Regions from separate parts of the Atlantibacter sp. MEI4A-1023 genome, predicted to be linked through region 1. Evidence: predicted binding sites of a transcription regulator. Region 1 holds the regulator's gene; the other holds the start of a gene.
What was found. The regulator Fur, encoded in region 1, represses iron uptake genes when iron is present. The targets are predictions, from matches to a motif close to ATAATAATGAGAACNACTATCAA.
Positions count from the first base shown of each region.

Region 2: a site for Fur is predicted at 1,487-1,509, ahead of ACVV26_RS14925 (TonB-dependent siderophore receptor). Genes of this name have one in related genera too.

Region 1 is NZ_CM149568.1:1,527,321-1,531,702, forward strand. Features, by position in the region: gene glnS (glutamine--tRNA ligase) at 1-345, shown strand, start outside; gene ACVV26_RS07385 (helix-turn-helix domain-containing protein) at 460-1,074, opposite strand; gene fur (ferric iron uptake transcriptional regulator) at 1,378-1,830, opposite strand; gene fldA (flavodoxin FldA) at 2,123-2,653, opposite strand; gene ybfE (LexA regulated protein) at 2,803-3,084, opposite strand; gene ybfF (esterase) at 3,225-3,992, opposite strand; gene seqA (replication initiation negative regulator SeqA) at 4,174-4,382, shown strand, end outside.
Region 2 is NZ_CM149568.1:3,117,793-3,122,174, forward strand. Features, by position in the region: gene ACVV26_RS14915 (SOS response-associated peptidase) at 1-491, shown strand, start outside; gene ACVV26_RS14920 (siderophore-interacting protein) at 494-1,369, opposite strand; gene ACVV26_RS14925 (TonB-dependent siderophore receptor) at 1,589-3,787, shown strand; gene ACVV26_RS14930 (LysR family transcriptional regulator) at 3,801-4,382, opposite strand, start outside.

The DNA of each region.
Region 1 (4,382 bases):
GAAACCCTGAGCAAAGACCCGGCGGACGGCCGCAAAGTGAAAGGCGTGATCCACTGGGTGAGTGCCAGCCATGCGTTACCGATTGAAATCCGCCTGTACGATCGTCTGTTTAGCGTGGCAAATCCCGGCGCGGCAGAAGATTTCCTGTCGACTATCAATCCAGAGTCGCTGGTGATCAAGCAGGGTTTTGGCGAGCCGAGCCTGCAGAATGCAGAAATGGGCAACGCGCTGCAATTCGAGCGTGAAGGTTATTTCTGCCTCGACAGCAAATATTCCAAACCTGAACATCTGGTGTTCAACCGTACGGTGGGTTTACGCGATACCTGGGCGAAAATCGGGGAATAAGATTTCATTGCTAAAACGCCGCGTAATGCGGCGTTTTTTTTGGCGTGAAGCTTCTTTAAATGAAAAGAGAAAGGCCCGGAGAACGTCTTAGACTGCGATGAATTACCTCTCGCATCAACTGAGTTTTTCAGGCAGTTGATTGATTGTCAGCAATTTGCCTCTTTTAACATCGATATGATTTTTAGCGCGCATCGCCGACAAAACTTTCATGACGATACTGCGAGATAAGTTGGTTCGTTTGACGATGAAATCCGCAACATTGATTTTTGACCGCATAAACTCATCTAGTTGATTAAGATGGAGGAGATTCCCCTTAATCATTTGATAACTATTTCGCCCCATCATCATCTCATCCCGATAAAGTAAACTTTCTATATGCCAGGATAAAATTGGCGGTATTAAGTGCAGCGAATGATTATCGTCAAGACGCTGCATGAAAATGTCCAGAGGCACTAACTGGAAATGGCATTGCGTATCGGCATAAATGCGCAGATAGGCCAGATTTCGGGCATTACCGGTTAGCCCAAACAGCGCTGGCGCAGTTTGTTTTTCAAATAAAAGTCTGTCGCTGCTGCGAATGATAGAAAACTGCCCACCATGAATCAGCGTAACGGTATGAGGTCTTACGGGTATTAAGGTATATCTTTCTACACGCGTAAGTTTGTTATAGTCAGTGAATAAATCCGTTAAGCGATATAATTCAGAGAGAGGTTTCTGCGGTAATGTCATTGCGATTAACCAGATTTATTTTATCGGATGCGATGCTAATCACTATTTTAAGTGATGGCATTTTTAAACCGCAACGCAACAAACAGACCCGGCAGGTGATAAGATGTCTCAATATATGATAACTGGCTGATTTATATAGTTATTGATATATTCTTAAAACATCATTCACATTATTTAATTCATTACAGGATTTACTTAAAGGTTTCATTATTAAGCAAGCCATGCCTGTTATTTTTTAAATCATCAGAAATAAAAAAGCCGACATTAGTCGGCTTTTACTGGAATTCATGATTCTAGAAAAAATTACTTTTCTGCGATCTCATGCGCATTTTCGTCTTCGCGGCAATCGCCTTCTGCGCAATGGCCATACAGGTACAGGCTGTGGTTAGTTAAGCGAATACCGTGACGGGAGGCAATTTCACGCTGGCGCGCTTCGATTGAATCGTCGCTAAACTCGATCACTTTACCGCAGTCAAGGCAAATGAGGTGATCGTGATGATGCTGCTGAGTCAACTCGAAAACGGATTTGCCGCCTTCAAAATTATGGCGCGTGACGATTCCGGCATCATCAAACTGGTTAAGAACGCGGTAAACGGTCGCTAACCCAATCTCTTCACCCATGTCGATCAGGCGTTTGTATAAGTCTTCCGCACTGACATGGTGGTTGTCCGGCCCCTGCAACACTTCGAGGATTTTTAACCTCGGAAGCGTGACTTTCAGGCCAGCCTTTTTCAATGCGGTATTGTTGTCAGTCATGCGGAATTTGTCCTGTTACGTAACGATTCGCTCCTCAGGGAGCAAGAGATCGATGCAAGGCATTATGCGTTTCATTATAGAACTGCCATGCCTAAATGAAAACTGCAACTGCCTTGCTTAAAAATACCCAAAATCGTGGCGCTGCCTGCATTTGTTGCAAAATCACCCGATGCGTAAGGCGTATATTGTACAGGTCTGGAGGCAAAAGTTAAAAATTTGTAGCAATTATTTTTATCGCTTTTGCCTATCAATCAAGATAAAAAGGCGCTAATTGACTTAGCACCCTTAATAATCAGGCGTTGATGATGTCCTGCAGGTGCAGCTCTTCAGAAACCTGTTTAACCCATTTTTCAACGCGTTCTGCGGTGAGTTCCGGTTGGCGATCTTCGTCGATGGCAAGACCGAGGAAGTGATCGTCATCCGCCAGGCCTTTGGAGGCTTCAAAGTGATAGCCTTCAGTCGGCCAGTGGCCAACGATAGTTGCGCCGCGCGGTTCAATAATGTCACGCATGGTGCCCAGCGCATCGCAGAAGTATTCGGCATAGTCTTCCTGGTCGCCACAACCAAACAGGGCAACCAGTTTATTGTTGAAATCAATCTCTTCGAGGGTAGGGAAGAAGTCATCCCAGTCGCACTGCGCTTCGCCGTAATACCAGGTAGGGATGCCCAGCAGCAAAATATCAAAACTTTCGAGGTCTTCTTTGCTGCTTTTAGCAATATCACGCACTTCAGCAACATCTTTACCAAGCTGTTTTTGAATCATTTTTGCGATATTTTCAGTGTTGCCGGTATCGCTGCCGAAGAAAATGCCTACGATTGCCATGAGTAAAATAACCTCTTGAAACTTAATGAGATGGTTGAGGCAAAAAGCCTACAGATAGGGCAATCATAGCAGAACAGACAAGCTGGCGGAAATCTCTATCACGGCCATGTGCACAGTCTGCTACATCGCGCCGTGTTTTTAGATAACGCTCAGTCTTTAAGGGCGGCGAGCTGTGACAGCAGAATATCTTCGATCAATTCGCTGCGGCTGATATTGCGGGCCTCTGCCAGCATGTTGAGCGCGTCAACCGCTTCAACGTTCAGTTTGAGCTCAACGCGCTTGAGCCCGCGCACTTTGTCGCGCTTTAACTGGTTGCGCTTGTTAATGCGCAACTGTTCATCGCGTGACAGCGGGTTAGTTTTGGGTCTGCCCGGGCGGCGTTCGTCCGAGAACAGATCTAATGTCGTACGGTCCGTTTGTTCTTTGGCCATGATGCGCGTTTTGACAGGGAAAACAGGGTGCAGGAGCGGGGCTCGGATGCAGTTAAGCGCGCCATCATACATGAGGGAATCCGGCGCGCCAACGCGTTAACGGCACTCTGACTTATCAGCCGCTTTATTTTTAACCATTTTTACCCGGCATCGAGGTAGCGGCGGATTGCCCGTACCACGGCCTGCGGTTTTTCGGCATGAACCCAGTGGCCCGCGCCCGCTACGACGTGCGCGCGGGCCTGGGGGAATTGCGCAAGCAGCGCCTCGCGATGGCTTTCATCCACGTACGGCGAATTGCCGCCGCGAATAAATAGCGCCGGATGATCCCAGGCGGGCACCGTTTCCCAACCGACGATATGTGAATACTGATCCCACAGTGCCGGCACATTGAAACGCCACTCGCCGGATGCGAAGGATTTGAGCAGAAACTGAATCACCCCTTCTTCAGGGATTTGTTCACGCATCAGGGCCGCCGCATCCTGGCGAGAGGTGATCCCGGCTTCGCTGACGGCGTTAATCGCGGCGAAAATTTCATCGTGCCGCCGCACCTGGTAATCCACCGGCGCGATATCAATCGCCACCAGTTTATCGATGCGTTGCGGCGCGATGTTGGTTGCCGCCATCACGGCTTTACCACCCATGGAGTGGCCGATAAAAGTGGCTTTGTCGATACTCAGTTCGTCGAGCGTATCAATCAGATCCTGTGCCATGGCCGGATACGTCATGATATCGCTGCGCGGCGACAACCCGTGGTTGCGCATATCCACCTGGATAACGTCGAAATCGGTAATCAGTTCGCGAGCCAGCACGCCCAGGTTATCCAGGCTGCCGAACAGGCCGTGAACCAGCACGATCGGTGAGGCGTTATGCGATTGTTGTGTAGTTTGCGCTCGGGTATGTAATTTCATGGCAAAGTTCTTTTTTTGCAGGTGTCAGGTTAGGGTATTATGTTGAACATTCTGCCGCCCGGTCGCAAGATCCAGTTAAATCTGACTTTTGCCGCCTTCCTGGCTTGACGCTATCCGCTGTTGGGGTTTGATCCTATACTCCCAACGATTTGTATTCAGAAAGATATCGCACTGGATTAAAATGAAAACGATTGAAGTTGATGACGACCTTTATCGCTATATCGCGAGCCACACCCAGCACATTGGTGAAAGCGCGTCCGACATTTTGCGTCGCATGCTGAAATTCAACCCCGCGCAACCGCAAGTCGAAAAACCGGCGAAAGAGGGCAGCGCGGCCGTCGCCGTGATGGAAGAAAAACCCGCCAACAACCCCAAAGATCGTGTACGCGC
Region 2 (4,382 bases), 1.6 Mb from region 1:
GCTACGCGCCGGGCTGGTGGAACAAAGCGCCGTTGATCAACGCGCGAGTCGAAACCGCTGCAACCAGCCGCATGTTCAAGCCGCTGTGGCAGCATGGGCGGGCGATTGTTTTCGCCGACGGATGGTTTGAATGGAAAAAAGAAGGCGATAAAAAGCAGCCGTATTTTATCTATCGTCAGGATGGGAAACCGCTGTTTTTCGCTGCCATCGGCAGTACGCCGTTTGAGCGCGGCGATGAAAACGAAGGCTTTCTGATTGTTACCGCAGCCGCAGATAAGGGGCTGATTGATATCCACGACCGACGCCCACTGGTCCTGACGCCGGAAGCCGCGCTGGCGTGGATGAGCCAGGATATCGGCGGAAAAGAAGCGGAAGAGATAGCCCAAAAAGGCGCAGTTTCGGCGGGGGATTTTACCTGGCATCCGGTAACGCGCAGCGTCGGGAATATCAGAAATCAGGGAGCGGAGTTGATTGCGCCGCTGGAGGCGTAACGTTATTTGTTGCTCCAGTAGGCCATAAAGTTCACGCAGGCCCTATCAAGGTTGCGATCGCCGGTCAGATAGCGACGCAGCTTTTTCACGGTCGACGACTCGCCGGCGACCCAGGCGTAAAACGGTTTTTTGCCTTCTGCGCGCTCCCAGATGTCATCTTCCAGTAAGCTGCTGGAGGCCAGCGACTGCGCCTGGCACTGCGCCCAGTGAGGAATATTCACGTTCGCTTTAACCGCATCCAGCAGTGCGTCGCCGAAGCGATCGGACTCGCGCGCAATCCAGCGCACGCGGGCAAAACTAAACGCGCTTACGTCGTGAATATCTTCTTTATGCGGCACTTCTATAAACGCCTGAACCTCAGGCGGATGCGCGGATTTCGCCAGTTGTTCAAGAATCCCCAGGGCGGCAGGCAGCGCGGTTTCATCGGCAATCAGCAACGCCTGGTTTACCTGCACAGGCGGCAGCCACTCGTAGCCGCCGCTGTCGCCATCAAATGCCGCATCCGGTGCAACTACCAGCAGGCGCTCGCCAGGGCATGCGTGCGTGGCCCAGCGCGATGCCGGACCCTTTTCCCCATGCAGTACGAACTCGACGTCCATTTCCCGTGCATCGCGGCGCAAGGCTCGGAGTGTATAGGTCCGCATCACGGGACGCATCTCTTTCGGCAACGCCAGATAATCCTGGTACCAGTTTTCCCCCTTCCCTAATCCCGGCGGAAACTCACCGTTTTCACTGAACAACAGTTTGATGCGCTGATCCGGCGCGTCATGCTTCATCTGCGCCACATCATCGCCGGTAAATACGCAGCGCAGCAGTGAAGGCGTGATGTGATGTCGTGATTTCAGCGTGAGGTTGAAGAGTCGATAGCTGGCGGCCATAGCGATGAGTCCTTAGAGGTCCGGCGAGTTGGATAACCCCTCAATAAACAAGGAAATATGAACAGAGATTTGCAAGCAAATATTGCAAAAACGCTTGTCTTTGTAAATGTAATAAATATCATTATGAGAATAATTACCAATTCAAATCAATGCTTCTGCAACTGCTTGTGCTGCGCCTTTTATCGGGGCAAGGCACTTAACTTAACGGAATAACAACTGATGATAGCCAACCGCCGTACCCGCTGGGTGCTGAACCCCGTGCTGCTCGCCATGCTCTCCACGCCCGCTTTCGCTGCTGATACCAAAGAAGATACTCTTGTCGTCTCCGCCAACCGCGCGCATCGCAGCGCCACCGATATGGCGCAAACCACCTGGGTGATCGAAAAGCAGGAAATCGAACAACAGATGCAGGGCGGGAAAGAGATCAAAGAGATCCTCGCCCAGTTGATCCCCGGGATGGACGTCAGCAGCCAGGGCCGCACCAACTACGGCATGAATATGCGTGGACGTTCGATGATGGTGATGGTTGACGGCGTGCGCCTGAACTCGTCGCGTACCGACAGCCGCCAGTTGGATGCCATCGATCCGTTTAACATCGAGCGCATCGAAGTCATTTCCGGCGCGACATCACTGTATGGCGGCGGTAGCACCGGTGGGTTGATTAATATCGTGACCAAAAAAGGCCAGCCGGAGCAGGAAGTAGAACTGCAACTGGGCGGGAAAAGCGGCTTCAACAGCCATAACGATCACGATGAAAACGTCGCGGCGGCGGTGAGCGGTGGCAACGATAACGCATCGGGCCGCATGTCCGTCTCCTACCAGCGATTTGGCGGCTGGTATGACGGCAACGGTGATGAAGTCATCATCGATAATACCCAGACTGGCTTACAGTATTCCGACCGTCTGGACGTGATGGGCACCGGGACGATTAATATTAATGAAACCCAGCAGTTGCAGCTCACCACGCAGTATTACAAAAGCCAGGCGGATGGCGACCACGGCCTGTACCTGGGCCGTAACTTCTCCGCCGTTACCGGCCAGGGCAACGCCTATAACGCCAGCAATCTCGATTCTGACCGTATTCCGGCAACCGAGCGTCACTTAATCAATCTGCAATATTCCAACACCGATTTCTGGGGCCAGGATTTGGTGGCGCAGATTTATTATCGCGATGAGTCCCTGACGTTTTATCCGTTCCCCACTCTGGGCCGCACCGGCGTCACCAGTATTGGTGCCTCCCAGCAGAAAACCGATTTTTACGGCGGCAAGCTAACGCTTAACAGTACCTTATTCGACAGCCTGAATTTGACTTACGGCGTGGACGCTGAACATGAAACTTTCGACGCCAACCAGCAATTCTTCGATCTGGCGAAAGCCCAGCAGTCCGGCGGGATGACGCTGGAAAATAGCTATAACGTGGGGCGCTACCCGAGCTACAGCATCACTAACCTCGCGCCGTTCCTCCAGACCAGCTATGACATTAACGACATCTTTACCCTGAGCGGCGGTGTGCGTTACCAGCACACTGAAAACAAAGTGGATGATTTCATCGGCTACGCCCAGCAGCAGGCCATCGCTACCGGGGCAGCGACCTCTGCGGACGCGGTGCCCGGCGGCAAAACCGACTACAACAACTTCCTGTTTAACGCCGGTCTGCTGGCGCACCTGACTGAACGCCAGCAAACCTGGTTTAACTTCTCTCAGGGCTTTGAAATCCCGGATCTGGCGAAGTATTACGGCTCCGGCACTTACCGCCTGAATAATGGCCATTACCAGTTGCTGAATAGCGTCAACGTTAACGACTCCACGCTGGACGGCATCAAAGTGAACGCATATGAGCTCGGCTGGCGCTATACCGGGGATAATCTGCGCACCCAACTGGCGGCGTACTATTCCCTGTCGGACAAAACCATTTCCATTAACAAAACCGACATGACCATCAATCTGGATGATGACGAACGCCGAATTTACGGGCTTGAAGGCGCGGTGGATTACTTCTTTACCGACAGCGACTGGAGCACCGGTGCGACCTTTAACGTGATCAAATCGGAAACCAAACAGGAAGGGAAATGGGAAAAACTGACCGTCGATGCCGCCAGCCCGTCTAAAGCCACCGCGTATGTTGGCTGGGCGCCAGGCGACTGGAGCCTGCGCGTGCAGACCCAGCAAACCTTTGACTTAACCGACAGTGCCGGGAAGAAAATCGACGGTTATAACACCATTGATGTGCTGAGCAGCTATAACCTGCCGGTGGGTAAAGTGAGCTTCAGCGTGGAAAACCTGCTGGATGAAGACTACACCACCACCTGGGGACAACGTGCGCCAGGGCTGTACAGCCCCACTTACGGTGCCGCCGATCTGTATACCTATAAAGGTCGCGGGCGTACGTTTGGGGTGAATTACTCGGTACTGTTCTAAAATCTGACAGGCGTCATGTTGAAGATGCCGATCGCCTGAGGCGTTCGGCATCTTTTGTCATAATCGTTTCGATAAAATCCTTTTTGTGCGGGTATTTAAGTACATCGCTGATATACATCACCCCGGTTTGAAACGACGGTAATTCCCTTGCCGTATCAAGCGTGACGAGCCCCCTTCTGTGGGCTTCTTGTTCAAGCTGTAGAGGCAACGCCAGAATACATTGGCTTTGCTCAACCAGCGCCATGGCATTCGACACCGAATAAACCTCAAAACGAATCGACTCCGGCGGAATTTGATATAAAAGCGGATCGTTAAATTCGCCTTCATCCTCGCCGTGTTTCAATACGATCCAGTCGCACTGGCTCAGTTGCTTTTCCGTGATGTGAGGAACTTTCGCCCAGGGATGCTCGCCTGAACAAAACAGCTTAAATTGCGTGGTAAAGACCGGTACATAGTTTATGGCCGAGATCCGCTTTTCCGGCGCGGGGATTGCGCCTAACGCCAAATCGCACTCCCCTTTCAACAGGTGAGTTTGTCCGGTTGCCGAGTTACAGCTCTTAATAACAATACGCACGTGAGGATACTGGGCCATGTA